DNA from 3 places in the Streptomyces sp. NPDC002513 genome. Region 2 is predicted to be linked to each of the others. Evidence: riboswitches for the same ligand, from Rfam matches in the RefSeq annotation. Region 2 holds a riboswitch; each other region holds the start of a gene.
What was found. A riboswitch is a leader RNA that binds a small molecule or an ion and turns the genes downstream of it on or off. The one in region 2 is predicted to bind glycine.
Positions count from the first base shown of each region.

Region 1: it holds a riboswitch for glycine, as region 2 does, so the genes downstream of both, gcvT (glycine cleavage system aminomethyltransferase GcvT) here and gcvP (aminomethyl-transferring glycine dehydrogenase) in region 2, are expected to answer to the same signal.
Region 3: it holds a riboswitch for glycine, as region 2 does, so the genes downstream of both, gcvP (aminomethyl-transferring glycine dehydrogenase) here and gcvP (aminomethyl-transferring glycine dehydrogenase) in region 2, are expected to answer to the same signal.

Region 1 covers NZ_JBSFXK010000021.1:75,362-85,652, reverse strand. The annotation lists gene ACWD5Q_RS16710 (AAA family ATPase) at 1-1,346, opposite strand, end outside; gene ACWD5Q_RS16705 (hypothetical protein) at 1,435-1,662, opposite strand; gene ACWD5Q_RS16700 (L-serine ammonia-lyase) at 1,667-3,034, opposite strand; gene glyA (serine hydroxymethyltransferase) at 3,121-4,383, opposite strand; gene gcvH (glycine cleavage system protein GcvH) at 4,396-4,773, opposite strand; gene gcvT (glycine cleavage system aminomethyltransferase GcvT) at 4,883-6,004, opposite strand; glycine riboswitch at 6,075-6,187, opposite strand; glycine riboswitch at 6,188-6,303, opposite strand; gene ACWD5Q_RS16680 (AAA family ATPase) at 6,476-7,159, shown strand; gene ACWD5Q_RS16675 (enhanced serine sensitivity protein SseB) at 7,473-8,264, shown strand; gene ACWD5Q_RS16670 (enhanced serine sensitivity protein SseB C-terminal domain-containing protein) at 8,563-9,363, shown strand; gene ACWD5Q_RS16665 (ABC transporter permease) at 9,707-10,291, shown strand, end outside.
Region 2 covers NZ_JBSFXK010000085.1:4,435-14,725, reverse strand. The annotation lists gene ACWD5Q_RS32775 (DUF5999 family protein) at 1-136, shown strand, start outside; gene gcvP (aminomethyl-transferring glycine dehydrogenase) at 256-3,141, opposite strand; glycine riboswitch at 3,319-3,414, opposite strand; gene ACWD5Q_RS32765 (PRC-barrel domain-containing protein) at 3,529-3,900, shown strand; gene ACWD5Q_RS32760 (DNA polymerase IV) at 4,070-5,500, opposite strand; gene ACWD5Q_RS32755 (MerR family transcriptional regulator) at 5,555-6,220, opposite strand; gene ACWD5Q_RS32750 (bifunctional nuclease family protein) at 6,602-7,075, opposite strand; gene ftsR (transcriptional regulator FtsR) at 7,160-7,915, opposite strand; gene ACWD5Q_RS32740 (FHA domain-containing protein) at 7,960-8,832, opposite strand; gene ACWD5Q_RS32735 (DUF881 domain-containing protein) at 8,894-9,940, opposite strand; gene ACWD5Q_RS32730 (small basic family protein) at 9,946-10,278, opposite strand; gene ACWD5Q_RS32725 (DUF881 domain-containing protein) at 10,275-10,291, opposite strand, start outside.
Region 3 covers NZ_JBSFXK010000010.1:122,178-132,468, reverse strand. The annotation lists gene ACWD5Q_RS10105 (SDR family NAD(P)-dependent oxidoreductase) at 1-231, shown strand, start outside; gene ACWD5Q_RS10100 (polysaccharide deacetylase family protein) at 264-1,160, shown strand; gene ACWD5Q_RS10095 (PucR family transcriptional regulator ligand-binding domain-containing protein) at 1,733-3,316, opposite strand; gene ACWD5Q_RS10090 (MFS transporter) at 3,373-4,695, shown strand; gene speB (agmatinase) at 4,745-5,743, shown strand; glycine riboswitch at 5,852-5,947, shown strand; gene gcvP (aminomethyl-transferring glycine dehydrogenase) at 6,101-8,965, shown strand; gene gcvT (glycine cleavage system aminomethyltransferase GcvT) at 8,996-10,096, shown strand; gene gcvH (glycine cleavage system protein GcvH) at 10,170-10,291, shown strand, end outside.

The DNA of each region.
Region 1 (10,291 bases), on a different contig from region 2:
TAGCGTCCGGCCTGGGTGACGAGGTCCCGGATGTGCTGAAGCCTCTCGAGGTGGGCGATGCCCATGGTGTCGTTCCATTTGGCCTCACCGATTGCCAACAGCGGGGCTTTGGTGCCGTCGGCGATGCCGATGGCAGCGACGTCGGCTTCGTATCCGGTGCGGGCCTTGGGGTCGTGGACGATGCCATGTCCGACGCGGGCGGGTAGCCCTCCGAGCAGGTCGGGGTCGGTGTGGTGCAGGGTCCAGTCACGGCAGACCTGCTCGAAGTGCGGGCCGAGGATGTTGCTGGTGAAACGGCGACGGCTGGCCTGCCAGACCCTGGCGGCGTTTCCAGGGCGTTCCAATTGGTCCCAGACCGGACGCATGATGGCGTGGTAGAAGGCGATGAGGGGCTCGGCGATGCGGTAGGTGGGCCGGTTCTCGCGGAAGACGTCGGCGTCACGGTGGAGCAGCCCGGCGTCTTCGAGGACATTGATGGGGTGGGCGATGTCGGTGGCCTTGCGCTCGAGATAGCCGGCCATGCCGCCGCGGGTGGCGTTTCCTTCGGCGACGGCAGCCAGGACCGACAGGTACAGGGTGGTGTCGCGCAGGTCGGGTTCTTCGGCCAGCAGGTACCGGGCCTCGCGGAACAGCGGGGTCTCGGGGTTGAGTACGGTGCGCGTCACCCAGTCGTCGAAGTCGTCGAGGCTGCTGGGAGTGTCGCCGCGCGCGAACTCGCGGCGATAGGCGGGGGTGCCGCCGACGACTGCGTGGACCTGCAGGGCGAGGCGCGGGTCGGTGATCTCCCAGAAGTCGGCGGCGAGTCGGTGGTCGAGCGGACGCACGAGGAGATCGAGGCCTGCGCGGCCGCGCAGGGGGGCATTCCCGGCGAGGAGTCTGCCCATGAAGGACAGGGCCGAGCCGCACAGGAGCAGCCGGGTGCGGGAGGTGGCACGCTGCTCACGAAGCGGCCGAAGCGCCTCCTGGAACAGAGAAGGCAGCTCGGGGTTGGCCTTGGCGAGGTAGGGGAACTCGTCGATGACCACGGGGACAGGTCGCCCATGGCCGAGCGCGAGGAGGGCGTCGATGGCTTCGGCCCAGGTGGCGAAGTGGTAGGGGCTGGCGGGGCGAGTGTGCTCGGTCAGGGCTGCGCTGATCCGGCGCAGCGACTCCGCATCGGTCGCCTCGGTGGCGCCGAAGTAGAAACCTCCGGCGGCGCGGCAGGCCGCGTCGAGGAGGAAGGTCTTGCCCTGCCGGCGTCGACCGGAGACCACGCCGAGGGTGGCACCGGGCTGTGGGTCGAGGATGAAGCGTTGCAGCGCGGCCCACTCGTAGTCGCGGTCGAACATGTCGGAGGGCTTGTCCACCCGAGACTCCCCATGATCCTAGGGATGCACTTCTATAAACTGTACCTCTATATTCTGGGATTGCGTGCATGTCGTCATGCGCCTCAGCTCAGGTCGCAGTTTGGTTGCGCAGGGAGGCCATGGCGCGGGACAGGTTGTCGGTGCGGATCTTGGAGTCGTCCTTGCGGAACGTGCGGTCCCGCATGTGGTGCAGAAGGTTCTCGGTACCCCAATGGCCTCCGATCCAGGTGGCGGGCTCGGTGCAGGTGGCGTCGGAGACGCTCAGGCTGGTGATCAGGTAGACGCGCTCGATGGTCAGCTGCCCCTGAGGGCCCATTCCCCTAGCACTCGATGATGTTCACCGCGAGACCGCCCCGCGCCGTCTCCTTGTACTTCACGCTCATGTCCGCGCCTGTCTCCTTCATCGTCTTGATGACCTTGTCGAGGGAGACCTTGTGGGAGCCGTCGCCGCGCATCGCCATGCGGGCCGCCGTGACCGCCTTGACCGCGGCCACGCCGTTGCGCTCGATGCACGGGATCTGGACCAGGCCGCCGACCGGGTCGCAGGTCAGGCCGAGGTTGTGCTCCATGCCGATCTCGGCCGCGTTCTCGACCTGCTCGGGGGTGCCGCCCAGGACCTCCGCCAGCGCGCCCGCCGCCATCGAGCAGGCCGAGCCGACCTCGCCCTGGCAGCCGACCTCCGCGCCGGAGATGGACGCGTTCTCCTTGAAGAGCATGCCGATCGCGCTCGCGGCGAGCAAGAAGCGGACCACTCCGTCCTCGTCCGCGCCGGGCACGAAGTTGATGTAGTAGTGCAGCACCGCCGGGATGATGCCCGCGGCTCCGTTCGTCGGGGCCGTGACCACCCGGCCGCCCGCCGCGTTCTCCTCGTTCACCGCCATCGCGTAGAGGGTGAGCCACTCCATCGCGTGGGCCAGCGGGTCGCCCTCGGCCCGGAGCTGGCGCGCGGTGACGGCCGCGCGGCGGCGCACCTTCAGACCGCCCGGCAGGATGCCCTCACGGGACAGGCCGCGCGCCACGCATTCCCGCATGACCCGCCAGATCTCCAGCAGGCCCTCGCGGATCTCCTCCTCCGTGCGCCAGGCCCGCTCGTTCTCCAGCATCAGCGAGGAGATCGACAGACCGGTCTCCTTGGTCAGACGCAGCAGCTCGTCCCCGGTGCGGAAGGGGTACTTCAGCACCGTGTCGTCGAGCTTGATGCGGTCCGCGCCGACCGCGTCCTCGTCGACGACGAAGCCGCCGCCCACCGAGTAGTACGTCTTGGCCAGCAATTCGGTCCCCGAGGCGTCGTACGCCCACAGGGTCATGCCGTTCGCGTGGTAGGGGAGCGTCTTGCGGCGGTGCAGCACCAGGTCGTCGTCGTAGGAGAACGCGATCTCCTGCTCGTCGAGCAGCCAGAGGCGGCCGGACTCCCTGATGTCCTCCACCCGCTGGTCCGCGCTCTCCACGTCCACCGTGCGCGGCGAGTGGCCTTCGAGCCCGAGCAGCACGGCCTTGGGCGTGCCGTGGCCGTGGCCGGTGGCGCCCAGGGAGCCGTACAGCTCCGAGCGCACGGACGCGACCGATTCCAGCAGGCCCTCGTTGCGCAGGCGGAGGACGAACATGCGTGCAGCGCGCATCGGGCCGACCGTGTGGGAGCTGGACGGGCCGATGCCGATCGAGAACAGGTCGAAGACCGAGATGGCCACGGGGACTCCTCAATACGGGGGTGGTGCAGGGGCCGGCCGGGCACCGCGCTCCTCTCCAGTGTGCGCGGTGCCGGCCGGAAGGTGACTTACTGGGCGAGCCCCGGGTACAGCGGGTGCTTGTCGGCCAGGGCCGTCACCCGGGCCTTCAGCGCCGCGGCGTCGTAGGACGGCTTGAGCGCCTCGGCGATGACGTCCGCGACCTCGGCGAAGTCCTCGGCCGTGAAGCCGCGGGTCGCCAGGGCGGGCGTGCCGATCCGGAGGCCCGAGGTGACCATCGGGGGGCGCGGGTCGTTCGGGATCGCGTTGCGGTTGACCGTGATGCCGACCTCGTGCAGGCGGTCCTCGGCCTGCTGACCGTCCAGCTCGGAGTTCCGCAGGTCGACCAGGACGAGGTGCACATCGGTGCCGCCCGACAGGACGTCCACGCCCACGGCCCGGACATCGTCCTCGACCAGGCGCTCGGCCAGGATGCGGGCGCCTTCCAGCGTACGCTGCTGGCGCTCCTTGAAGTCCTCGCTCGCCGCGATCTTGAAGGCGACCGCCTTGGCGGCGATCACATGCTCCAGGGGACCGCCCTGCTGACCGGGGAAGACCGCGGAGTTGATCTTCTTGGCCAGTTCGGCCGTCGAGAGGATCACGCCACCGCGGGGACCGCCCAGCGTCTTGTGGGTGGTGGTGGTGACCACGTGGGCGTGCGGGACCGGGTTCGGGTGCAGACCCGCCGCGACCAGACCGGCGAAGTGCGCCATGTCGACCATGAGGTACGCGCCGACCTCGTCCGCGATCCGGCGGAAGGCGGCGAAGTCGAGCCGGCGCGGGTAGGCCGACCAGCCCGCGACGATCAGCTTCGGCCGGTTCTCCTTGGCGAGGCGCTCGACCTCGGCCATGTCGACGGTGCCGTCGTCGCCCACGTGATACGCGACCACGTGGTAGAGCTTGCCGGAGAAGTTGATCTTCATGCCGTGGGTCAGGTGCCCGCCGTGCGCCAGGTTCAGCCCCATGATCGTGTCGCCGGGCTGGAGCAGCGCGAACATCGCCGCCGCGTTGGCCTGGGCACCCGAGTGCGGCTGCACGTTGGCGTGCTCGGCGCCGAAGAGTTCCTTGACGCGGTCGATGGCGATCTGTTCGATCACGTCGACGTACTCACAGCCGCCGTAGTAGCGGCGGCCCGGGTAGCCCTCGGCGTACTTGTTGGTGAGGACCGAGCCCTGGGCCTCCATGACCGCGACCGGGGCGAAGTTCTCCGAGGCGATCATCTCGAGGGTGGACTGCTGACGGTGCAGCTCGCCGTCGACGGCGGCGGCGACATCCGGGTCGAGCTCGTGCAGGGGAGTGTTCAGAATCGACATGGATACGGTTCCTCAGCTGCCGGAGAACTCGGTGTACTCGTCCGCGGTGAGCAGGTCGGCGGGCTCCTCCGACACGCGCACCCGGAACAGCCAGCCGCCCTCGAAGGGGGCGGAGTTCACCAGCGACGGGTCGTTCACCACGTCCTCGTTGACGTCCGTGACCTCGCCGGAGACCGGGGAGTAGAGGTCGCTGACCGACTTGGTCGACTCCAGTTCGCCGCAGGTCTCGCCCGCGCTCACCGTGTCACCGACCTCCGGGAGCTGGACGAACACGACATCGCCGAGCGCGTTGGCCGCGTGCTCCGTGATGCCGATCGTCGAGACGCCGTCCTCGGCGCCCGACAGCCACTCGTGCTCCTTGCTGTAACGCAGCTGCTGGGGGTTGCTCATGGCCTGAATTCTCCTGTACGCGGGGGAGTGGTGGTGAAGGGGGACTGCTGAAGAAGTCCGTGAGCAGGGCGGACGGCGGGCGGTGCCCCGTCCGGCCCGGGCCCGGTGTCTACTTCTGGCGCTTGTAGAACGGCAGCGCCACGACCTGGTACGGCTCGTGGCTGCCCCGGATGTCCACCGCGACCCCGGCCGTGCCGGGCGCGGAGTGCGCGGCGTCGACGTACGCCATCGCGATCGGCCGGCCCAGCGTGGGGGAGGGCGCGCCGGAGGTGACCTCGCCGATCACCTCGCCGCCGGAGACGACGGCGTACCCGGCCCGCGGCACGCGCCGGCCCTCGGCGACCAGGCCGACCAGGACGCGCGGCGGGTGCTGCGCCGCGCGCTCGGCGGCCTCGAGGAGCGCCGCGCGCCCCACGAAGTCGCCCTCCTTCTCGAACTTCACGACCCGGCCGAGCCCGGCGTCGAAGGGGGTCAGGGAGGTGGTCAGCTCGTGCCCGTACAGCGGCATGCCCGCCTCCAGGCGGAGCGTGTCCCGGCAGGACAGACCGCAGGGGATCAGGCCGGCCGGCGCGCCCGCCTCGGTCAGCGCCTGCCACAGCTTCTCGGCGTGCTCGGGGGCGACGAACAGTTCGAAGCCGTCCTCGCCGGTGTAGCCGGTGCGGGCGATCAGCGCGGGGACGCCGGCGACCGTGCCGGGCAGGCCCGCGTAGTACTTCAGGCCGTCCAGGTCGGCGTCGGTGAGGGACTTCAGGATGCCGGGGGACTCCGGGCCCTGGACGGCGATCAGCGCGTAGGCGTCCCGGTCGTCGCGCACCTCGGCGTCGAAGCCGGCGGACCGCTCCACGAGCGCGTCCAGCACCACCTGGGCGTTGGAGGCGTTGGCGACGACCATGTACTCCCGCTCGCCGAGCCGGTACACGATCAGGTCGTCGAGGATGCCGCCGTCCGCCTGGCAGATCATGGTGTAGCGGGCGCGGCCGACACCGACCGAGCCGATGTTGCCGACCAGGGCGTGGTCCAGCACCCGGACGGCCTCGGGACCGGACACCGTGATCTCGCCCATGTGTGAGAGGTCGAAGAGGCCCGCCCTCGTCCGGACGGCGAGGTGCTCGTCGCGCTCCGAGCCGTACCGCAGGGGCATGTCCCAGCCGGCGAAGTCGGTCATCGTCGCGCCCAGCGAACGATGCAGGGCATCGAGTGCGGTGTGGCGCAGGGGGCTGCTACTGCTCATCGGTTGTGCTCCCAGGGCGATGGGGTCCCCTCGCGCGAGCGAAGCCGGGCGCGGGGAGGGCGAGGTCGTTTCCTCCCCATCTGTCATCGGAACCTGAGAGGTTCGCCATGACCCCGCGCGGCGGGGTGTCATGGCTTGCACCTTGGGTGGAGCCGCCGGTGGCGGCCCGCTTTCCAGATGTGCCTCGCCCGCGCGGTATCGGGGCCTGAGAGATTCAAGGGAGGGACTTGCTCCTTCGGCGCCCGGGGTGGACGTACGGCAGACGACGTACGGACCCGGGACTCTCCCGCGCGGATTCAAGCGGCCGGTATGCAGTTGGCGGGCACATCATTGCACGCCTCGTCCGATCACGGCAGGGCCGCACCTGTAACCGGCTTGTGGCGCTACGGCGACGGAATCACGAGACACCGCGCATTACCTTCTCTTTACGCTCGACGGGGAGGGGACTTCCTGACCCCCCAGGGGAGGACGATCACGGTGAACAGGACGACGGCGTACGCGACGACCTCGGGCTTCGCGGTGCACAGCCGGCCGGGAGCCCCGGCCCGGCAGGCCCGCCGGGCACCGCGGGCGGCCACCGGCGCCCAGGTCCGTGATCTGCGCGACCGGGCCGGGCGCGTCCCCCGGGGGCTCACCTTCGACGCGGGCGACGTCGTCGTGATCACCGGTCTGCCCGGCAGCGGCAAGTCCACCCTCATGCGCCGTGCGGTACGGGGGGCGCGGATCGACTCCCAGGACGTCCGCGACCGCTGGGACGAGCGCCTCTCCCGCTTCCTGCCGTACGCGGTCTACCGCCCCCTCGTCCGCCTCGCCCACTACGCCGGCCTGCGCCGCGCCCTGCGCACCGGCACCGGGGTCGTCGTCCACGACTGCGGGACGCAGCCCTGGGTGCGCTCCTGGCTGGCCCGCGCGGCCCGCCGCCGCGGCGGCACCCTCCATCTGCTCGTGCTCGACGTCACCACGGACGCGGCCCTGGCGGGCCAGCGCGAGCGCGGCCGGGGCGTGTCGCGGTACGCGTTCCTCAGGCACCGCCGGGCCGCCGGGCGTCTGCTGGGCTCCGTCGAGCGGGGCACCGTCCCGGACGGCTGCGGCTCGGTGGTCCTCCTCGACCGTCAGGCGGCGGACGTCCTGCGCCGGATCGACTTCGCGGGCTGACGCCGACGCCGCGGACGGGGGGCGCTCGCGCGGGACCGGGGCGGGCATTGCGGGAGCAAGGACGGTTTCGCGGGACCGAGGTCGGCTGCGTGCGATCGTGGCCGGTCGCGCGGGACCGGGGCGGGCTCGGCGAACCGAGGGGGCCGACTCCGGACCCGAGGCCGGTTGCGCGGACCGGAGCTGGTTACGCGGGACCGGGGCCGCCTTCGCGCACCGGGGCCGGCTTCGCCGCCTGAGGGGCGCGGCCCGCGTACCCGTTAGCCTTGCGCATCTCAGCAGTGGTTCCTCAGCTCTTTCGCAGGCGGTAGCAGAGATGGACTTCCCGGCGGACCTTCCCGCGGACTTCCCCGCACAGGCACACCCCCATCCGCACGGCGGCTGGCCGGGCAACGAGCTGGAGGAGGTGCTCTCCGCCTCGCTCGGCATCCCCTCGGCCGGCGGCCGGATCGTGGAGGTCCTCGGCCGCAGCTTCCTGTGGGTGCCGCTGCCGAGCGGCGGCGGCCCGCACAGCGGCCCGCTCGACCTGCCCACGGTGGAGATCGAGGGGCAGGCGTATGTGCCGGTGTTCACCTCGGAGGAGCAGTTCCGCCAGGTCGTCGGCAACCACATGTCGTACACGATCGCGCCCGCCGTCGAGTTCGCCCGCGGGCTGCCCCCGCAGGTCGGCATCGCGGTCAACCCCGGCGGCGTGGTGGGCGTGCCGCTGCCGCCGGACGCGGTGGCCGAGCTGTGCCGCGCCGGGCGCACCCCGCTGGACGGCCCCGTGAGCGGCGGGCGCGTCCGGCTGTTCGAGCCCGACTGGCAGGACGACCCGGTGGACTTCCTCGCCGCCGCCTCCGCCGAGTTCGCGGCGACCGGGGTGGTGCTCACCGCGCGCCGTTGCCTGGCCGCGATCGAGACCGCCGACCCGGTGATGTTCATCGGCGTCGAACTCTCCTCCCAGGAGGCCGACATACGTACGCTCCCGCTGGACGCGCTCGGCCGGGCGCTCGGGCAGGTGCCGGTGGGCGTGCCCGTGAACATGGTGTTCCTGGATGTGGCGCAGGACCCGGTCGGGGAGTGGCTGCGGGAGCACGTACGGCCGTTCTACCAGCACGGTTACTGAGCCGCCCGCGCCCGCGGCACGCGGTGCCGGGGCGATGCGGGGCGGTGCGCGTCAAGGCGCTGTCAGTAGGGCGCCTTAACCTGGTTTCATGGCCGGGACGGGACAAGCCCGTCTCCGGCCCGGGGCGGGGGCCCGGTCCCCGGCGCGGCCGCGGGGGGATGCGGTGTCCCGCGGACAGGAGAGAATGGCCAGTGCCCTGTCGGGGCACTGGGTCGGGGCGGCGCGGCTGAGAGCCGTGCACCACGCACCGAAGGTCTCCGTCGGGGTTGTCAGGTTTGTCGTGAAGGGGCGGTAGAGGGTGAGCGCGTCGGGCACGGCCGCGGCCGGACAGGTCGAGCAGATGCTGCGCCAGGTGACGCCCGGGCGTTACGACGCCTACGAGGCGCTGCTGCGCGTCCTCGCGACCCCGTCCTCCGGCCAGGTCTGGATGCTGCTCTGGCACGGCCAGGCCGGCTCGCCCGACGCCCAGTACGGACACATGGAGGTGAACGGCTACGGCTACGCGCCCTGCGTCACCTCCGCCCAGGAACTCTCGGCCTGCGGCTGGAACCGCTCCTACGAGGTGGTCGACGGCCTCGACGCGGCCCGCACCCTCTACCCGGACCACTACGGCCTGTGGCTCAACCCGCATGCGCCGGGCGGCGGCGTCGGCATCCCCTGGCTGGATCTGCGCCGCATCGCGACCGGCCTGGAGCGTCAGCCCGCCGGCCCGCTCCGGCTCGCCGAACCGGTCATCGCGATCCCACAGTTCTACGCCCTCCTCACGCAGAACGCACACCGCACACCCGCGGTGCGCTCGCTGCGGCGCGCCTGGGTGCAGCCCGCCCTCGGCGCTCCCTATCTGGCGATCGGCCTGGACGTCTACGACACCTCGCCGCCCGCCGTCGACTCGGTGCGCGCGATGATGCAGAGCTCCGTCGGGGCGGTCCCGGAGGGGCTGCCCGTGTCGACCGTCGCCATGTCCGACGCGCACGACCCGGTCGCGATGTGGCTCCGCGCCCACGCCCGTCCGTTCTACGACCGTGAGGCCCACGCCGCCCCGGCCCAGGCTCCGGCGGCCGGGGGGTACGGCTATCCGCCGGGGCGCGGCGCCTACTGACCGAGGACCGCGCCGGGGTCGGTCACCGGGCTGTCCGAGGATCGGTCAGGTCCGCCGCCAGGAGCCCCTCTTCGCGCGTAGATGCGGGTGGATGATCCGAGTCTCGTGCGGTGTGTCCCGGTTGGCGGGTGTCCGCACCCCGTTACCCAACGTCCGGATAACGGAACCCCCTTGCCCGCATCACGTTTACGCATCCATTCACCGTCAAGTCTGGCAACTGATCGCCGAAGCGTTGAAGACTCCCGCTTCAAGGGGTTCCAACCCCTGTGTACGACGGACTGATCATGCCGCCACCGCGGCAAGTGCGGGCCGGTCACCGCCGGTTGAGAGGGGTCCCTGCCAGATGACGGCACCATTGCACGAGCCGACCGCGGAAGCGGCACCGAGTGCCGCCGAGGAAGCGGCGCTTGCGGCTGCCGGGGAGAAGGGTGTCCAGGGGCGTTCCCTGGGCCGGATCGCCTGGGAGCGCCTCAAGCGGGACAAGCTCGCCCTGACGGGTGGCGTCGTCGTGCTGGTGCTGATCCTGATGGCGGTCTTCGCCCCCGTGATCACGAGCCTGGTCGGGCAGGACCCCGATGCGTACCACGAGAACTTGATCGACCCGCTGTTCGGCACGCCCACGGGGTCCCTGGGCGGCATCAGCGGTGACCATCTCCTCGGTGTGGAGCCGGTCAACGGACGCGACATCTTCGCCCGCATCGTCTACGGCGGACAGATCTCGCTCCTCGTGGGTTTCCTCTCCGCGCTGGTCGCGATCGTCCTCGGCACCGTGCTCGGCATCCTCGCCGGCTTCTTCGGCGGGTGGGTCGACTCGGTCGTCAGCCGGGTCATGGACGGTCTACTCGCCTTCCCGCAGCTGCTGTTCATCATCGCGCTGGTCTCGGTCATGCCGGACAAGATGCTGGGGCTGAGCGGCTCGGCCGTGCGC
Region 2 (10,291 bases):
CCACCCGGAGCAGGGATGGAGCCTGCTGTGCAACGGCGTTCTGCTCTTCGAGGACACCGGTGAGCTTCTGCCCGACGGCCAGATCATCGCCCCGCACCGCCCGCTGGGCATCGACCGGGTGACGACGGCCGCCTGAGCGGCGCGCGCGGGGCAGACGCTGCCCCGCGCTACGAGGGGCACATACTGCCCCCGTGACACGAGGGGCCGGCCGGAGACATACGCTCCGCACCGGCCCCGACGCATATCCCGCGGCGATTACTCGTCGTAAGCGTCCAGCGGCGGGCAGGAGCAGACCAGGTTGCGGTCGCCGAAGGCCTGGTCGATGCGGCGCACCGGCGGCCAGTACTTGTCCGCGGCCGACACGCCGGCCGGGAAGACGGCCTCCTCACGCGTGTACGCGTGCTCCCACGTGCCGCCGAGCGCCGCCGCGGTGTGCGGGGCGCCCCGCAGCGGGTTGTCCTCGGCGGGCCACTGCCCCGAGCCGACCTTCTCGATCTCGGCACGGATGGCGATCATCGCGTCGCAGAACCGGTCGAGTTCGGCGAGGTCCTCGGACTCGGTCGGCTCGATCATCAGCGTGCCTGCCACCGGGAACGACATGGTCGGTGCGTGGAAGCCGTAGTCGATCAGCCGCTTGGCGACGTCGTCGACGCTCACACCGGTCGCCTTGGTCAGCGGGCGCAGGTCGATGATGCACTCGTGCGCGACCAGGCCGCCCGGGCCGGTGTAGAGGACGGGGTAGTGCGGCTCCAGGCGCTTGGCGACGTAGTTGGCGGAGAGCACCGCCACCTGCGTGGCCCGCTTGAGGCCCTCCCCGCCCATGAGCCGGACGTACGCCCACGAGATCGGCAGGATGCCCGCCGAGCCCCACGGGGCGGCCGAGATCGGGCCGACGCCCGTCTCCGGACCGGCCGCGGGCTGCAGCGGGTGGTTCGGCAGGTACGGCGCCAGGTGCGCCCGCACACCGACCGGGCCGACGCCGGGGCCGCCGCCGCCGTGCGGGATGCAGAACGTCTTGTGCAGGTTGAGGTGCGAGACGTCGCCGCCGAAGTGGCCGGGCTTGGCGAGGCCGACCAGGGCGTTGAGGTTGGCACCGTCGACGTACACCTGGCCTCCGGCCTCGTGCACGGCGGCGCAGATGTCGGCGACGTGCTCCTCGAACACACCGTGCGTAGACGGGTAGGTGATCATCAGCACGGCCAGCTCGTCGCGGTACTTCTCGATCTTGGCGCGCAGGTCCTCGACATCGATCTCGCCGTCCTCCGCGGTCTTCACGACGACGACGTTCATACCGGCCATGACGGCGCTGGCGGCGTTCGTGCCGTGCGCGGAGGACGGGATGAGGCACACGGTGCGCTGGTCATCGCCGTTGGCGCGGTGGTAGCCGCGCACTGCGAGCAGACCGGCCAGCTCACCCTGCGAACCGGCGTTGGGCTGGAGGGAGACCTTGTCGTAGCCGGTGACCTCGGCGAGCCGCTCCTCCAGCTCACGGATGAGCGTGAGGTAGCCCTGTACCTGCTCGGCGGGCGCGAAGGGGTGCAGCTGCCCGAACTCGGGCCAGGTCACCGGCTCCATCTCGGTGGTCGCGTTCAGCTTCATGGTGCAGGAGCCCAGCGGGATCATGCCCCGGTCGAGCGCGTAGTCGCGGTCGGCCAGCCGGCGCAGGTAGCGCAGCATCGCGGTCTCGGAACGGTGCTGGTGGAAGACCACGTGCGTGAGGTAGTCGTCGGTGCGCAGCAGCGTCTGCGGCAGCGCGTCCTCGGCCGTCGTATCCAGCGCCGCGACATCGCCCTCGACGCCGAACGCGGTCCAGACGGCTCCGAGCTGGGCCCGGCCGGTCGTCTCGTCACAGGCGATCGACACATGGTCGGCGTCGACGAGGCGCAGGTTCACACTCCGCTCGCGGGCGGCGGTGACGACCGCGTCGGCCCGGCCCGGCACCCGCACGGTGAGAGTGTCGAAGTAGGAACCGTGGACGACCTCGACTCCGCCTGCGGTGAGTCCCGCGGCGAGGATCGCGGCGTACCGGTGCGTGCGTCGCGCGATGGTCCGCAGGCCCTCGGGCCCGTGGTAGACGGCGTACATCCCGGCCATCACCGCGAGCAGCACCTGGGCGGTGCAGATGTTGCTGGTCGCCTTCTCCCGGCGGATGTGCTGCTCCCGCGTCTGCAGCGCCAGCCGGTACGCCTTGTGTCCGTCCGCGTCCACGGAGACGCCGACGAGCCGTCCCGGCAGGCTCCGGGCGAACTTCTCCTGCACGGCCATGTAGCCGGCGTGCGGGCCGCCGAAGCCCATCGGCACACCGAAGCGCTGGGTGGTGCCGACGGCGATGTCGGCGCCCAGCTCGCCGGGCGAGGTCAGCAGCGTGAGCGCGAGCAGGTCGGCGGCGACGGTGACGAGCGCGCCCAGCTCGTGGGCCTGCTCGATGACCGGCCTGATGTCGCGTACGGCACCGGAGGCGCCCGGGTACTGGATCAGTACGCCGTTGATCTCCCGCCCGGCGACCTCGGCCGGGATGCCGTCGCCGAGGTCGGCGACGACGACCTCGACGCCGGTGGGCTCGGCACGGGTCTGGATCACGGCGATCGTCTGCGGCAGCGCGTCCGCGTCGACCAGGAACAGGCCCTTCTTGTTCTTGCCCATGCGCCGGGACAGCGCCATCGCCTCGGCGGCTGCCGTGCCCTCGTCGAGCAGGGAGGCACCGGAGGTCGGCAGGCCGGTGAGGTCGGCGACCATGGTCTGGAAGTTCAGCAGCGCCTCGAGCCGGCCCTGCGAGATCTCCGGCTGGTAGGGGGTGTACGCGGTGTACCAGGCCGGGTTCTCCATCACGTTCCGGAGGATCACCGGCGGCGTGAAGGTGCCGTGGTATCCGAGACCGATCATGGAGTCGAGGACCTGGTTGCGGCCGGCGAGCGAGCGCAGCTCGGCCAGCACCTCGGCCTCGGTGCGCGCGCCCGGCAGGTCGAGGGCATCGGCGTTCTTGATCACATCCGGGACCGCGGCGGCCGTGAGTTCGTCGAGCGAGCCGTAGCCGACCTGCGCGAGCATCTTGGCCCGCGCTTCCTGGTCGGGCCCGATGTGGCGCTGCTCGAAGGGCGTTCCCTGTTCGAGCTCGGAGAGCGGAATGCGATGGGCGGTCATTGCGGAGGCCTCCTGGTCTGACGCGACCTTCGAGGGGCACCCCGGCGCGGGTACCCCGACGGCCTCCCCCTCTGTCATCTCGACCTGAGAGCTTCACCGGTCCGCCCGAAGGCGCTCCGGTTTTCACCGTCGGTGAGAGCGGGAGCCGTCGACACCCGCCCTGCTTTCCAGAGTGACCTCGTCCGTGCGGTACGTGTGCCTGAGAGATTCCGGGGAGGGTTTGCTCCTTCGGCGCCTCCGGATCGCTCCGGAGGACTCTCCCGCACGGGGTCAGCAGCCGCTTGCCAGACTACCAGCGGGGACCACCAGGCAACCTTCGAGTGGCCGTCGTGCTGAATGTGCTCTTTTGTAGTGCTGACGGATGTGTTGCGACCAGTTGGAGGGACCGTGCAGACCGATATCGATCCGCGGAATCTGATCGGCCGCAAGGCGTTCGACCGCAATGGGGTCAAGATCGGCACGATCGACGAGGTCTATCTCGACGACGCGACCGGGGTGCCGGAGTGGGCTGCCATACGGACAGGTCTGTTCAGCAGGGACGCGTTCGTGCCGCTGGAGCCCAGCCGACTGGTCGAGGGCACGCTCTACGTGCCCTTCGAACGTGCGCTGATCAAGGAGGCACCCGACTTCGGCGTCGGACGGCACCTCTCGCCCGAACAGGAGCTGCAGCTCTACCACCACTACGGCCTCGATGTGGCCCCGCCGCCCGCGCCGCCGGACCGCGACTTCGGGCGGCTCGCGAAGCCCGAGGGGACCTGAGAGCGGGCCTCCCCCGCGCGTCGATGGGCCGTGGGACCGTGCCGGCCCCACGCTGCTCTACGGCCTTGTCACGGCCCCGTCCCGGCCCGCGGCGTCCTCCCGCCCCGCTGCTCACCGCCACCGTTCAGATCCCGGACGCCGCCATGCTCCACGGACCGTCGGCGCGCCCTCACGCCCCGCTGCCCGCCCGCGTCTCGGCCGCCTCGGGTCCTGCCTCGGCGGGCCCGAGGCTCTCTTCGGCGGCCTCGGGCCTTGGTGGCACCAGGGGCAGCGGGTCCGTCGGCTCCAGCCCTGGGTCGTCGGTGCGGAACGTACGCACGCGCCCCGGCCCCGAGTCGGGCGTCTCGAACCGTATCGTCACCCTGCCCAGCCCACTGCCCTGCACCCAGCCGTGCCCGTGGTCGATGTGCCGCACGTCCTGCCCCGCGCGCCAGACCGGCTCGGCCGGTGCCGTCGGCTCCTCCTCGACGGGCTCGGCGGCGGCCTCCTCCTCCGGACGCTCCTCGGCCACCGCCTCCCCGGCCGCCAGGTGTGCCTGGGCGAACAGGTCCTCCTGCGTGTAGTCGGCGAGCCCGCTGACGCCGACGCCGAGCAGCCGGACCCCGCCGGTGGTGTCCACGGACTCCAGCAGCCGCGCGGCCGCCTCGCGTACCACCGCGGGGTCGTCCGTGGGGCCGCGCAGGGTCTCGGAGCGGGTCAGGGTCGAGAAGTCGTACCTGCGTACCTTCAGCACAATGGTCCTTCCCGACAGCCGGGCGTCCCGCAGCCGTCGCACACAACGGTCCGCGAGCCGCTGCACCTCCAGTCCGACCCGGACCCGGTCGTGGATGTCGACGTCATACGTGTCTTCGACCGAGACCGACTTGGCCTCCCGCTCCGCCACGACGGGCCGCTCGTCCCGGGCCAGGGCCATGGCGTACAGCGCCTGCCCATGAGCCTTGCCCAGCAGCCTGACCAGCTCGTCCTCGCCCGCCTCGGCGATCTCGTCGACCGTGGTGATCCCGGCCCGCCGCAGATGGTCCCCGGTAGCGGGCCCGACCCCCGGCAGCGTGCGCACCGACAGGGGGCCGAGCAGGGCCCGCTCGGTGCCCGGCGGGATCAGCACCAGGCCGTCCGGCTTGGCCTGCTCGGAGGCGATCTTGGCGAGCATCTTGGAGGCGGCGAGTCCCACCGAGCCCGTCAGACCCGTGACCGACCGGATGTCCGCGCGCAGCCTGACCCCCACGAGCCGCGCCGACTCCTCGTCCCAGGCGGCTCCCCCGGCCTCCAGGTCCACGAACGCCTCATCGAGGCTCAACGGCTCCACCAGCGGCGACAGGGCCCTCAGCAGCCCCATGACCTGCTCGCTGATCTGCCGGTAGAGCCCGAAGCGCGGCGTCAGATACGCGGCGTTCGGCGCGAGCCGGCGCGCCTGGGCCATCGGCATCGCCGAGTGCACCCCGAACACACGGGCCTCGTACGACGCCGTCGCCACCACCCCGCGGGGCCCGAGCCCGCCCACGACGACGGCCTTCCCGCGCAGGCTCGGCTTGGCTGCCTGCTCCGCCGAGGCGTAGAAGGCATCCATGTCGAGATGCAGGATCGTGGGCGCGGTTCTCACATCTCCGATGCTGCCCTACGCCACTGACAATGCCACCGGTCGTCGCGGCGCGTCTCAGACGGCCCGATTACGGCGCCGCGCCAACTCGTCCGCCGGATTGTGGCCGACGAGGGTCTCCCCGGTGTCGACCCGCTCCCCGTGCAGCTGCGACAGCGCGTTCTCCACATCCCGCCACACGACGCCCACGGCGATGCCGAAGATGCCCTGTCCGCCCTGGAGCAGCGCGTGGACCTCGTCCGGTGAGGTGCACTCGTAGACCGTCGCGCCGTCACTCATCAGGGTCATCCGCTCCAGGTCGCGGAAACCGCGCTCCCTGAGGTGCTGGACGGCGGTGCGGATGTTCTGCAGGGACACACCGGTGTCGAGGAAGCGCTTGACGATCTTGAGTACGACGACATCGCGGAAGCTGTACAGTCGCTGGGTCCCCGACCCGGAGGCGGGGCGCACGCTCGGTTCGACGAGTCCCGTCCTGGCCCAGTAGTCCAGCTGCCGGTAGGTGATGCCCGCGGCGGCGCACGCCGTGGGGCCGCGATAGCCGACGCTCTCGGAATCCGTTTCCGCGTCGCCCGGTACGGCGGTCGGCCGCTGAGGGGCCGCGTCGCTGTGCTGGGGGTATCCCCCGCTCGAACGGAACCGAGAGCTCGGGGGAGGGTACGGACCGCTCTCTCCCAGACTGCGTCCGGGAGCCCCCCCTGCCGTACCGCCGCCGCTGCTTCTCACGCCGACCTCCGTCCTTGACCTGCCTTCTCGACGGTAGGCAGTCACCAGGGGTGCGTCAACGATCGCCACACTCGGCACGCCGAGTGATAATCACCCTAGGAGTGGTTTCCCCTGCACCACCGCGGGGAAAGGCTAGCCGAATGCTCTGGCGGCGCATCGTGAGACGTCGTACAGGCCCTCGACGGGGATCTCGCGGATGACGCGTGCCCGGATCCGGCTTCACGGCTCCTGACCGAGCGGCCGGCTTCACGGCGAGCCGCCTCGGTCCGGTCCCGTAAGCGACCACCGAGCCCGGGCGCCCGGTCACCCAGGGGCGCCGTGCGTACGACGCAGCCGCCCCTCGGCCCACCATCCCGTCCGACACACCCCGCAGGGACACCGTCACTGGCTGCTCGTACCGAAGTCCTCCGGAGAGATCTGGTCGAGGAACTCGCGGAACTTCTCGACCTCGTCCTCCTGCTCGTCCGGGATCGCGATACCCGCGTCATCCAGCACCCCATCGCTGCCGTAGATCGGCGTCCCGGTGCGCAGGGCCAGCGCTATGGCATCGGAGGGGCGGGCGCTCACCTCGACGCCGCTGGCAAAAACCAGCTCGGCATAGAAGACGCCTTCACGCAGATCCGTGATGCGTACTTCCGTGAGCTCCTGGCCGACGGCTTCCAGCACGTCCTTGAACAGGTCGTGCGTCAGCGGTCTCGCGGGGGCCATACCCTGCTGGGCGAATGCGATCGCCGTCGCCTCCCCGGGGCCGATCCAGATGGGGAGGTAGCGATCGCCTCCCACTTCACGCAGGAGCACGATCGGTTGGTTGGAGGGCATCTCGACCCGGACACCTACGACATCGAGCTCGTTCACACAGCAACCCTAGGCCGTGGTCGGGATGTTTGGGTAGTCGGGCACAGAAGGGCGGGCCGATCCGCCGACGGCGAACCCTCCGGTTCAGGGCAGCCGCACGCCCAGAGCGGACTGCACCAGCGCCGCGTGCAGCTTCACCGCCAGCCCGGCCAGCTCCTTCGTACGGGCTTCGGCGTGCGCCCTGGTCTGCGGATTGCGGTGGCGCCGCAACGGAGCGACCACCTGGTCCACCAGGCCCGCCTCGCGGTCCGCGGCAGCCTTCATCACCCGCAGATGGCGCGGCTCGATGCCGTGCCCGCCCAGTTCAGCCAGCAGAGTGGCCACCGTAACGGCCTCGGCGTCGTACATCCCCTCCGCATAGGGCGTGACCAGGCCGTATGACTCCCACTCCGCGAGCTGCTCGGCGCTGATCCCGGCGGCCGTCATCAGTGCGTCGCGGCCGATCCGCGCGGCCGGAGCGGCCTCCGGATCGCCCAGGAGGTCCCCCAGCAGCTCCCCGTCCCCGGTGTCACGCGGACGGCCCAGGGACGGCAATCGCACCTCTTCGCCCCGCTCCAGGGCATCCAGGTGCTCGCGGATGACCTTGAGCGGCAGATAGTGGTCCCGCTGCATCCTCAGCACGTGACCGAGGCGCTCGACGTCACGCACGCTGAACTTGCGATACCCCGAGGGGGTGCGCTGCGGCTCGATGAGCCCCTCCGACTCCAGGAAGCGGATCTTGGAGACGGTGACTTCGGGGAATTCCTCGCGCAGCACGTTCAGCACGGTGCCGATGCTCATCAGCCCGCTGTCCGGGGCGGCGGTGCCGCTGTCGGCACCGCCGCTCGGTGTGTGAAGCATGGGACCTTCCCTGGGGGTCCCCCCGGACAGAGTCCGGGGGAGGGTCAGACGCCCCGCTGGTTGGCGTAGAAGACCAGCCGGTACTTGCCGATCTGCACCTCGTCGCCGTTGTGGAGCAGGACCTGGTCGATGCGCTCACGGTTGACGTACGTACCGTTCAGGCTGCCGACGTCGGCGACCGAGAACGATCCGTCCGGGCCCCGGCGGAACTCCACATGGCGGCGCGAGACCGTCACATCGTCCAGGAAGATGTCGCTCTGAGGATGACGCCCCGCCGTGGTCAGGTCGCTGTCCAGCAGGAAGCGGCTTCCCGAGTTGGGGCCGCGGCGCACCACCAGCAGCGCCGAGCCGAACGGCAGCGCGTCGACCGCCGCCTGCGCCTCCGGGGAGAGCGTGGGCACGGCCGTCTGGCCGGTCACCTCCGCGTCGTATGCCTCCAGACCGGAAATGGAGATCGTGGACGTGGTCTCGGACGCGCGCTCCGGAACCGCCCCGGGCCGAAGCGGAGCGCCGCAGTTGGAGCAGAAGCGGCTGTTCGCCGCGTTGCGGTAGCCGCACCTCGGACACACCAGGGCGGGCATGCCCCCGACACCTATGGGGCCGGACGCGCCAGGGTCAACAGACGGCGCGCCCTGGCCTCCGGAAATGTCACCACCCGGACCAGTGAGCTGGTCCCGGAACAGCGGGCGCTGGCCCTCCGCGTCTTGCGGCCGTGCGCGATGACGGGCGGACGCGTTGTCGCTGCCCTCTCGCGCGCTCTTGCCGAACAACTTCGCAAACAACTTCACGGGCGATTCCCCTTGACCGAAACAGACCCGCCCGTGGGGCAGGACGAACCCTGACTGCATACACCGGCTGACCCGGACATCCTGACAACGTCCGTGTCCACCAGACAGTTTCCACCACGCACCACTCATTCGGTGCGCCGACCCCCCGCAACCTGATGCCCTCGCCGGACGGGCTCCATGCACCCCCGGTTCACTGGGAGGACGACCGAGCGTAGTCAGGCTCCTTCACCGCACGCAAGGCGTCGACGACGATCTTCGTCGAACGCTCCACGGTGACCGTGGCCTGCTCTTTCTCGAGGGTCTGCACCACACCTCCCGGGATGTTGAGCGCCGGCTCCAGGTCCTGCGGTTTGCCGATGACCTTGAAACGATAGGGCCGGGTGATCTTGTTCCCGTCGACGCTCACGCTCTTCCCGGAATCCGACAGATACGTGCCGGCGACGACCCGTACGCCGTTCACCTCGATGGCCTCCGCACCGGCCGCGCGCAGCTCCTGGATCGCGTCGAGCAGCATGTCCGCCTGGACCGTTCCCTTCGCGTCCCCGATGGTCATCGTGATCCCGGGTCCCTGCGCCGCGACCGTGCCCGCAAGGATGCCGAGTTGCTTCTCCTTCTCGGCGGTCTGCTTGCGGGCCTCCTCGGCGCGGTCCGAGCTGTTCTCCAACTCGGTCCGTTGATCTTCGAGACCCTGCTTCTCGTCCTGAAGACGCTGCGTACGGTTGTCCAGTTCATCGAGGATGCGCACAAGATCTTCCTGGCGCGCACCGCGCAGGGCGCTGCTTCCGTCGCTGTTGGAGGCGACCTGTACGGCCAGGCCGAAACCCAGGCCGAACAGCAGGAGCGCGACGATGAGTTGGGCCCGGGTGACCCGCCGCGGCCACAGCCCCTTCACCAGTCGCTGACGACCGGTCAGTGCGGCCTCGGGATCATCGGCCTCCTCGGGTGCCCGCACGCTCCCGGGAACCGGTGCGGGGACCTCCTGCGGAAGTTCCCTGCGCAGCCGGTGCTCGGGCCCAGGACCCCGGTCATGCTTGGCGTGCTGGTCGTGCCTGGGACCCCGCACTTGCTTGTACTGCAGCCCGTGCCCATGGCCCCGTACATGCTTGTGGTGCTGCTCGTGCTCGGGGCTCCGCTCGCGGCCGTGGTCCTGCTCGTGCCCGTGGTCCTGCTCGTGCCCGTGGTCCTGCTCAGGCCTGTGGTCCTGCTCAGGCCTGGGGTTCGCGTCGTCGTTGCTCATCGGCCTCACGCCCGGAACACATGCCGGCGGATCGCCGCGGCGTTGGAGAAGATCCGGATTCCGAGGACGACCACGACACCGGTCGACAGCTGCGCGCCGACGCCCAACTTGTCGCCGAGGAACACGATCAGCGCCGCCACCACCACGTTCGACAGGAACGACACGACGAACACCTTGTCGTCGAAGATGCCGTCGAGCATGGCCCGCAGCCCGCCGAACACGGCGTCCAGCGCCGCCACGACGGCGATCGGGAGATAGGGCTCGACGACCGCTGGAACCTCGGGCCGGACCAGCAGGCCGACCACGACTCCGACGACGAGGCCCAGTACGGCGATCACGATGTGCCCTTCC
Region 3 (10,291 bases), on a different contig from region 2:
GCGGTCGCGCCGGGCATCATCGACACGCCCCAGCTGCAGGTGGACGCCGACGACGCCGGCCTGAGCCTGGAGGAGATGCACGCGCAGTACGGCGCCGAGATCCCCGCAGGCAGGATCGGCCGTCCCGAGGAGATCGCCGCCACCGTCGCCCTGCTCTCGCGGCCGGGTCTGACCGCGTTCGTCGGCCAGACCGTCTCGGCCAACGGCGGCAGCACCCGCGCCCGCGCCTGAGCTCCTGCTTCTCTCGATCTGAAGGGACCGTCATGACCACCCCCACCGGCGACGCCACCCAGCCGGCCGCCCCGATCGCCTGGCCGACGGGCTTCCGGGCCGCGGCCAACATCGGCTTCGACCTCGACGCCGAGGACGTCGCCCTCACCATCGACCGTGGCACCCGGGACCGGCTGTCCGTGATGAGCCACCAGGCGTACGGCGCGCTGACCGGCGTACCCCGCGTGCTAGACCTGCTCGACCGGTTCGACCTCAAGGCGACCTTCTTCGCGCCCGGGTACACCGTCGAGCGCTACCCCGACCTGCTCCGGCGGATCCGCGATGCCGGCCACGAGATCGCGCACCACGGGTACATGCACGAGGCGATGGCCGGGCTGTCGTACAAGGAGGAGGCGGCCGTCATCGACCGCGGACTCGAGTCGCTCGACAAGGTGCTCGGCGTCCGGCCCGTGGGATACCGCGCGCCGCTGTGGGAGACGTCGTACTCGACGGCGGAGATCCTGCTCGACCGCGGCTTCCTCTACGACTCCAGCCTGATGGACTCCGACCTTCCCTACGAGCTCGCCGAGCGGCCCGGCGACGGCGCCCGCTCGATCGTCGAGATCCCCGTGTCGTGGGCGCTCGACGACTGGGAGCAGTTCGCCTTCGTCCCCGAGGTCTTCGGCCCCGGCGTCATCGAGGACCCCGCCAAGGCACTGTCGATGTGGACCGGCGAGCTCGCCGAGGCCTACCGCTACGAGTCCTGCTTCACCCTCACCATCCACCCGTTCCTCAGCGGCCGGCTGGGGCGGCTGCGCGCGCTGGAGTCGCTGCTGGAGACGATGGCCGGGTTGCCGGAGCTGTGGGTCACCACGTGCGGGGAGATCGCGGAGCACGTGCGGTCGCTGGACCTGACGCCGCGGGTGTTCCCGCAGCCGGAGGTGGACTGACCAGAGGATCGACGTTCTGCGTACCCCGCCTGCCGGCAGATTCCGCGAACGACTTGGCTGAAGGCCATGCGCGGCGCATCCGCGCGTTCTCGGGCGCTCACCGGCAAGGCGGGTGACCGGAAGGCAGGCGGGTCGAGCGCCGGGGAGTCCACGACGGAGTCGGCGCTCACCGCGAACTTCCCCGGCAAGGGCACCGGCTACCGGACGCGTAAGACCTGGTTCCGCTTCAAGTCGTATTTGATCGCCTGTTTCTCCTCCGGTGGCTGTCCGGGCGCCCCGGTGGTCTCCTCTGTGCGGCACGCACGGCGATCCGGGCTCGGCCCCCAGGACTCTCGTCGCGCGCAAGAACCGCCCGGCGCATCGCGGTCACCTGCTCGTCCGTCGCCTCGCTCAGCACTGATTCGACGGCAGGCTCCTGAAGCTCGGACTCGACGGCGGTCTCGGTCATCTCGCGTCGCTTCCATGATCGTCAGACCCGCCGTCGATGAGACACTCCCCGTTCAGGAGGAGCTGGGATCACGGGATCTCCAGCCGTGGAGGAAAGGGCTTCGGTCCTTTCCGAGGGCTCGCCCTCACATAGCCTTCAGAGCGAGCCACAGCGCGGCCAGATCACCTGTTTCCGCGACCCGTTTCCCGGTCAGCTGCTCGATCCGCCGAATGCGGTAGAGCACCGTCTGCCGGTGAACGTGCAAGGCCTCGGCCGTCCGCTGCCAAGACCTGCCATTTTCGAGGAACACCTGCAAAGTCATCAACAGTTCGCCGGCCTGCCCAGACGGCAGTTCGACAATGCGGCCGAGTACGCGATCGACGAGTGCCCGTGCCTCGACCGGGTTGCGCGGACCGAGCAGGGGATCCGCGTCGGCGTACCGCAGCAGCGGGGTGCCTTGATCCCGCGCGACGTCGAGCGCCCATGTGGCTTCTCGTGCCGCGTCGACCACGCGCTCAGGGCGGACGACCAGGTCGCTGACACCCGTCTGACCGCCCTGCCCGAGAGCCTGCACCCATACCTGCACGGCGTTGTCGGGCAGAAGCGTGAGCGACACGCCGCCGCGGTGCACCGTGACGTGGGGCACGGCCGAGCGCCATAGGTTGAGGTGCGTATTTCTGAGCAGGTCCGTGTCGTCGTCGTTCCGTGCCGCCACGCACACCACCTCCGCGAGCCGCAGGCCCGACTCCTCCAGCTGGCGCTGGGCCACGGACGGTGGCAGCTCTGCGTCGAGGATCTGGAGCAAAAGCTCCGCACCCGTCCTGCGGTCGTGCTCGATGGTCAAGCGGGCCTGGGAAAGCGCCAGCGCACAGACGGTCGCGGCGTGCTGCAGCAGCAGCGCGTCCGGCTGCTCGGTCGGCTCGGGCAGGGCGACGAGGACCGCGTCCGGATGCACCGGCACGTCGACCAGCAGCGCACGGCGGTCTCCGTGGAGACGGACCGCGATGACGCCGGCTCGGAGCTTTCCGCGACGCTCGGCCACAGCGGTGCGGATCTCTTCGGGGAGCGGGGCGACTCCCGGGTACCAGTCGTGGCCGGTCAGCCGGTCGCACACCCGGACGCCGCAGCCGAGCTCGCGGGACAGTGCACTCGCGAGCGTCTTGAGCCCGGAGCTCTGCGAGGAGACCTGCTGGAGCGCCTGGTAGATCCGTTCGGTCCGGATCAGACGCTTGGACTGTTCCAGGAGGGTCGCCTCGGCGACCGCGCGGGAGATCGCGACGAACGGCATGGGGTAGGCGATCCAGAGCACGGGGAAGCCCAGCTCTTCACTCGTCTGCGCCAGCCGCTTGGTCAGCGGCGGGGCATACATCTGCTCGCCGATGGCAAGCGCGGCGGCGCCATGTTCGGCCAGCTGCCGGACCAGCTCCTCCTGGCCGGACGCACTCCGCGGAATCGGCATGCCGTTCGTCATCAGGAGTTCACCGCCGGTCACCCACCGCCACGGCTCAGGCAGGTCGGTCGTGTGCGTCCACGAGACCGGCCGGTCCAGTGCGCCCGCCCCCGAGTGGAGCCGCAGGCGCAGGTGCGGCATCTCGAGCAACTCTCCCACCGTGATCGGCATGGCATCACGGTACGACAGAGCTTGACCGTCTGCATAGCGGCGTTGAGCGAATGTACAAGCGGCCGGGCGAACATTGAGCGCGGTGAGCCTGCACGGCCCCTGCGGCACCGACGTACACCTTGAGGAGTACCTCCGCCCGGCCGTCCCGAGCCAAGGACTTCTGCATGGCTGCTGGATCGAACCTCATTGACGACGCGCCCCTGACGCGCTTCCACACGAAGCTGACCGCCTACTCGTCGGGCGGGCCGTTCATCGACGGATACGCGATCGCGATCATCGGCGTCGCGTTCACCACGCTCACCCCGGCGCTGGACATGACCACCGGCGACAAGGGTCTGGTCGCGGCCTCCAGCCTGATCGGCATCTTCTTCGGCGGGGCGGTCTTCGGATACGTCACCGACAAGATCGGCCGGCACGTCATGTACATCGCCGACCTGGCCGCGCTGGCGTTGTTCTCCGTTCTGTCCGCCTTCGTGACCGAGGTCTGGCAGCTGGTCGTCCTGCGCTTCCTGCTCGGTTCGGCCATCGGTGCCGACTACCCGATCGCCACGTCCCTGCTGGCGGAGTACCTCCCGCGGCGGTACCGCGGCCGGATGCTCGGCGCCACCTTCGTGGTCTGGGCGCTCGGGGCCGCGGCGGCGTACCTCGTGGGCGTTGGTCTTGAGGAACTCGGCGTGAACGCCTGGCGCTTCATGCTCGCCAGCCCCGCCGTGTTCGCCGTCGTGACGCTGTTCCTGCGGCTCGGCACTCCAGAGTCGCCGCGCTGGCTGCTCAGCAAGGGCCGTACCGAGGAGGCCGACCGGTCGATCAAGAAGGTCTTCGGCTCGCGGTACGGCGTGGCGGACCTGGCCGCGGAGCTGGCTGCCGCGAGGACCAGCTACGCCACGGTGTTCCGCAAGCCATACCTCGAGCGCACCCTGTTCGTCGGTATTTTCTGGACCGCCCAGGTGATTCCGCTGTTCGCGCTGTATTCGTTCGCCCCGGACCTGCTGGCGGGCATGGGAATCACCGGCAACGTCGCGGAAATCTTCCTCGCCGCGCTGTTCGTCATCGGCGGCGTCCCCGGGCTGTGGCTGGTCGAGCGGATCGGCCGACGGGCGCTGCTGCTGTGGTCCTTCGGGATCATCGGGATCGCTCTCGGTATCCCCGGGCTGGCGCCGGGAGCGCCGGCCTGGGTCTCCTTCGCCGCGATCTGCGTCTTCGCACTCGCCTCGGGCGGCTCCAGCTTCCTCGAGGTGGTCTACCCCAACGAACTCTTCCCGACCGAGATCCGCGCCACCGCCGTCGGCGTGGGCACCGCGTTGTCCCGCATCGGGGCGGCCGCAGGCACCTACCTGATGCCGTTCGCCCTGGCCAGGAGCCAGAACCTGCCGCTCCTGGTCGGCGCCGTCGTGTCGGTCGTCGGGCTCCTGGCCACGCTGGCCTGGGGCACCGAGACCCGAGGCCGATCGCTGAGCGACACCTGCCTCGGCCGACAACCCTGCTGAGACTCCCGGACCCCGCCTCACCACCACCGCGAACTGACAGGAGACCGTGATGAACCACGACAACCGGCCCACCCCGATCGGCGCCCTCGACGCCACGAAGGTCCCGCGCTTCGCCGGTCTGGGCACCTTCGCCCGGATCCCGGACATCGGCTCGGTCAGCGACTACGACATCGCGGTCCTGGGCGTGCCGTTCGACGGGGGCACGTCGTACCGGCCGGGCGCCCGCTTCGGACCGATGGGCGTCCGTCAGGCCTCCCGTCACCTGCGCCCGAAGTTCCACGTCGAGCTCGACACCGCGCCACTGGAAGCACTCCAGGTCGTCGACGCCGGCGACGTTCCCTGTACGCCGTTCAGCATCGACGAGGCGGTCGCCCAGATCGAGGGCTACGCCCGCGACATCGCGGGCCGGTCCGACCGGCGCATCGTGAGCATCGGCGGAGACCACACCATCGCGCTGCCCATGTTGCGCGCGGCCAAGGACAAGTACGGCCCGATCGCGCTGGTCCACTTCGACGCGCACCTCGACACCTGGGACACCTACTTCAACGCTCCGATCACGCACGGCACGGTGTTCCGCCGGGCCTTCGAAGAGGGCCTGCTCGCCGAGGACAAGTCCATACACCTGGGCATCCGCGGACCGATCTACGACCAGATGGACCTGGTGAACGACAAGGCGTTCGGCTTCCGGGCGATCCGTGCCGGGGACCTCGACGTGATCGGGATCGACGGGGCGGTGGACGCCGTACGACGACGCGTGGGCGACGCACCGGTGTACATCTCCATCGACATCGACGTGCTCGACCCCGCATTCGCACCGGGAACGGGAACGCCGGAGATGGGCGGGTTCAACAGCCGAGAGCTGCTTCGCCTGCTGCGCAGCCTCGACGGACTCGACATCGTCGGCGGGGACGTGGTCGAAGTCGCTCCTGCCTACGACCACGCCGAGATCACCTGCGTCGCCGCCGCCACCGTGGTGTTCGACCTGGTCACGCTCATGACGAAGCACCGCGTGGCCAGTCCCGTGCTCCCGGCATCGGAGCACGCCTGATTCCGGACGTGATCGACGGTCACCAGGGTCGTCAGGGTGCCGACCCGCCCTGACGGCGCCTCCACCCGGCCTTGCGGTCCGGCTCGACAACTCAACACAAACGCTGCTCGAACCGGAGCGGGAGAGCCCTCGCCCAGTCCTGGCGAGGCGCCGAAGGAGCAACTCTCCCCAGAATCTCTCAGGCACAAGTACCGCTCCGGTGAAGCGACTCTGGAAAGACGGGACGTCAACGTCCTGCGCCCACGGTGCAAACCGCCGGACCCGGTGGTGAAGCTCTCAGGTACCGATGACAGAGCGGGGAGGTCACCCGTCCACGGCGCCGCGTCCGCGGCGCCCCCCATCAGGGAGCCTCCCGCCATGACCTCACCCGGATCCTCCGCGTCCGGCGAGTTCGCCGCCCGTCACATCGGTGTCGGCGACGCCGACCGCGCCAAGATGCTCGCCGACGTCGGCTACCCGACACTGACCGAGCTGATCGACGCCGCTGTCCCGAGCGGCATCCGGAGCACCTCCGACCTGAACCTGCCCGCCGCCGCCACCGAGGCCGAGGCGCGCGCCGAGCTGCACGAGCTCGCCCGTAGGAACACCGTCGCCGTCCCGATGATCGGCCTCGGCTACCACCCGACCATCACACCCGCGGTGATCCGGCGCAACGTGCTGGAGGATCCGGCGTGGTACACCGCCTACACGCCGTACCAGCCGGAGATCAGCCAGGGCAGACTCGAGGCGCTGATCAACTTCCAGACCATGGTCGGCGATCTCACGGGACTGCCGACGGCCAACGCGTCCCTGCTCGACGAGGGTACGGCGGTCGCCGAGGCGGTCACGGTCATGCGCCGTGTCGCCGGCGAGAAGAGGTCCACCCGCGTCCTGGTCGACCGCGACACCCTGCCGCAGACCCTCGACGTCCTGCGCACGCGTGCCGACGCGGTCGGTGTCGAGGTCGTCGAGATCGATGTCGCCGAGCCGCTGCCGGAGGACGACTTCTTCGGGGTGGTGCTGTCCTACCCCGGCTGCTCGGGCGCGGTCCGCGACCTGCGCGAGGTGACCGCTGCGGCACGGGCGCGCGGGGCGCTGGTCACGGTCGCCGCCGACCTGCTGGCGCTCACCCTGCTCGTGCCGCCGGGCGAGTTCGGCGCCGACATCGTCGTGGGATCGTCCCAGCGCTTCGGTGTCCCCTTGTTCTACGGCGGGCCGCACGCCGGCTACATCGCGGTCCGCGAAGGGCTGACACGCCATCTGCCCGGCCGGCTCGTGGGCGTGTCCATGGACGACGCCGGCCGGCCGGCGTACCGCCTCGCCCTGCAGACCCGCGAGCAGCACATCCGGCGCGACAGGGCGACTTCGAACATCTGCACGGCGCAGGTGCTGCTGGCCGTGGTCGCGTCGATGTACGCCGTCTACCACGGCTCCGACGGTCTGGCCGAGATCGCCCGACGGACGCACCGGCACGCCACGCTCATCGCTGCGGGTCTACGGGCGAGCGGGATCACGGTGGTGCACCGCGCGTTCTTCGACACTCTGCTGGTGCGGGTCCCCGGCCGGGCCGAGGAGGTCGTCGCGGCAGCGCACGGCAAGGGTCTGCGGCTGCGGCTGGTGGACGAGGACCATGTCGGCGTCTCCTGCTCCGAGGTCACGACGCAGGAGCACGTCCGCCTCGTGCTCGACGCCTTCGGCCGGGCCGGCGACGGCGACCTGGACGGGCCGGCAACCGGCGCTTCGGCAGCACTTCCGTCGGGGCTGCGTCGTACCTCCCCTTTCCTCACCCACCCGGTCTTCCACCAGCACCGTTCCGAGACCGCGATGCTGCGCTACCTGCGCAAGCTGTCCGACCGTGACTTCGCGCTGGACCGCGGCATGATCCCGCTCGGGTCCTGCACGATGAAGCTCAACGCGACCACGGAGATGGAACCGGTCAGCTGGCCCGCCTTCGCGGACCTGCACCCGTTCGCCCCCCTCACGGACGCGACCGGGTACCTGACCCTGATCGAGCAGCTCGAGACATGGCTGGCCGAGGTCACCGGTTACGCCAAGGTCTCCATCCAGCCGAACGCCGGATCGCAGGGCGAGCTCGCGGGCCTGCTCGCGATCCGTTCCTATCACCGGAGCAACGGCCAGTCCGGGCGCGACGTGTGCCTGATCCCGGCGAGCGCGCACGGTACCAACGCGGCCTCCGCGGTCATGGCCGGGATGCGCGTCGTCGTGGTGGCGTCACGGCCAGACGGCACGGTCGACCTCGCCGACCTCGCGGCCAAGTGCGCGAAGCACGCCGAGGACCTGGCCGCGATCATGGTGACCTACCCCTCGACACACGGTGTCTACGAAGAGAGCATCACCCGGCTGTGCGAGCTGGTTCACGAGCACGGCGGACAGGTGTACGTCGACGGTGCCAACCTCAACGCGCTGCTCGGGGTCGCCAAGCCGGGTGAGTTCGGTGGCGACGTGTCCCACCTCAACCTGCACAAGACGTTCTGCATCCCGCACGGCGGCGGCGGGCCGGGCGTCGGCCCGGTCGCGGTGGCCGAGCACCTCGCACCGTACCTGCCCACCCACCCGCTGCACCCCGACACCGGCCGCCGCGGCGGGACCGGGTCGGTGAGCGCCGCACCGTTCGGCAGTGCCGGCATCCTGCCGATCCCGTGGGCCTACATCCGGATGATGGGCGCGGAGGGGCTGACCGAGGCCACCAAGACGGCCGTGCTGAGCGCCAACTACGTGGCCCGTCGGCTCGCGCCGCACTTCCCCGTCCTGTACTCCGGGGAGGCCGGCCTCGTCGCGCACGAGTGCATCCTCGACGTACGCCCGATCACCGCCGCCACGGGTGTGACGGTCGACGACATCGCCAAGCGGCTCATCGACTACGGCTTCCACGCGCCGACGACGAGTTTCCCGGTCGCCGGCACGCTGATGGTCGAGCCGACGGAGAGTGAGAGCCTTCAGGAGCTGGACCGCTTCTGCGAGGCGATGATCGCGATCCGCGCCGAGATCGACCTGGTGCACCAGGGCGCCTGGACCCTCGAGGGGAGCCCGCTGCGACGGGCGCCGCACACCGCGGCCGCGATCGCCGGTCAGTGGACCCGGGCCTACTCGCGCGAGCGGGCCGTCTTTCCGGCGGGCGTCACGCCCGACAAGTACTGGCCGCCGGTCGGCCGGATCGACCAGGCGCACGGCGACCGGAACCTGGTCTGCGCCTGCCCGCCCCCCGAGTCGTTCGAGTCGTGATCCGACCGGTCACGGTCTGAGGGAACCACCATGTCCAAGAAGACACCACTGCACGGCATCCACGCCGAACTCGGAGCGTCGTTCACCGACTTCGCCGGCTGGTCGATGCCGCTGCGCTACACCTCCGAACTGGCCGAGCACCACGCCGTACGGACCACCGCCGGAATCTTCGACCTCACCCACATGGGCGAGATCGAACTGTCCGGTCCCGAGGTGGGCCGGGCCCTCGACCACGCGCTGGTCGGGAAGCCGTCGAAGATCGCCGTCGGCCGCGCCCGCTACTCCATGCTGGTCCACGACACCGGCGGAGTCCTCGACGACCTCGTCGTCCACCGCCTGGCCGAGGAGAAGTACCTCGTCGTGGCCAACGCCGGCAACGCGCTGGTCGTGCTCTCCTGCCTGCGTGACCGGATCGACGGCTACGTCGCCACGATCCGGGACGCTTCCAGCGAGTGGGCGCTGATCGCGGTCCAGGGGCCGAAGTCGCCGACGATCCTCAGCGAACTGGCCGACGTCGACGTGCCGTCGCTGAAGTACTACGCGATCGACCGGGCACGGCTGGCGGACCGCGAGGTGCTGCTCGCCCGCACCGGCTACACCGGCGAGGACGGCTTCGAGATCTACTGCCGCCCCGAGGACGCGGTGGCCCTCTGGCGAGCCGTCAGCGCCGCGGGCGCGGAGCACGGCCTTCTCCCCTGCGGCCTGGCCTGCCGCGACACGCTGCGCCTCGAAGCCGGCATGCCCTTGTACGGCCAGGAACTCACCGTGCGCACCACGCCGTTCGACGCGGGACTCGGCCGCATCGTGGTGTTCGGGAAGCCCGGCGGGTTCGTCGGCGAGGCGGCCCTGGCCGCCTGCCGTGACAAGGGGCCGGACCACGTGCTCGTCGGGCTGACCTCGACCGGCCGACGAGCTGCGCGCACCGGCTACGCCGTACTCGCCCCGGACACCGGCGAGCGCCTCGGCGAGGTCACCTCAGGCGCCCTGTCGCCCACCCTCGGCCACCCCGTGGCGATGGCCTACCTGCCGGCCGGCCGGAGTGCACCCGGCACGAAGGTGCTGGTCGACATCCGAGGCAGCCAGGAGTACGCCGAGGTCGTCCCGCTGCCCTTCTACCGCCGCCAAGCCTGACCGCGTCCCAAGGGCCCCCACATCAGCCACACCCGGTCCTCCCGGACCGGCCGACATTCCCAGGGAACCCATCATGAGCCTGCCCACCGACCTGAAGTACACCAGCGACCACGAGTGGATCGCGACCGACGGCGACGTGTCGACCGTCGGAGTCACGGCCCACGCGGCCGACGCGCTCGGCGACGTGGTCTACCT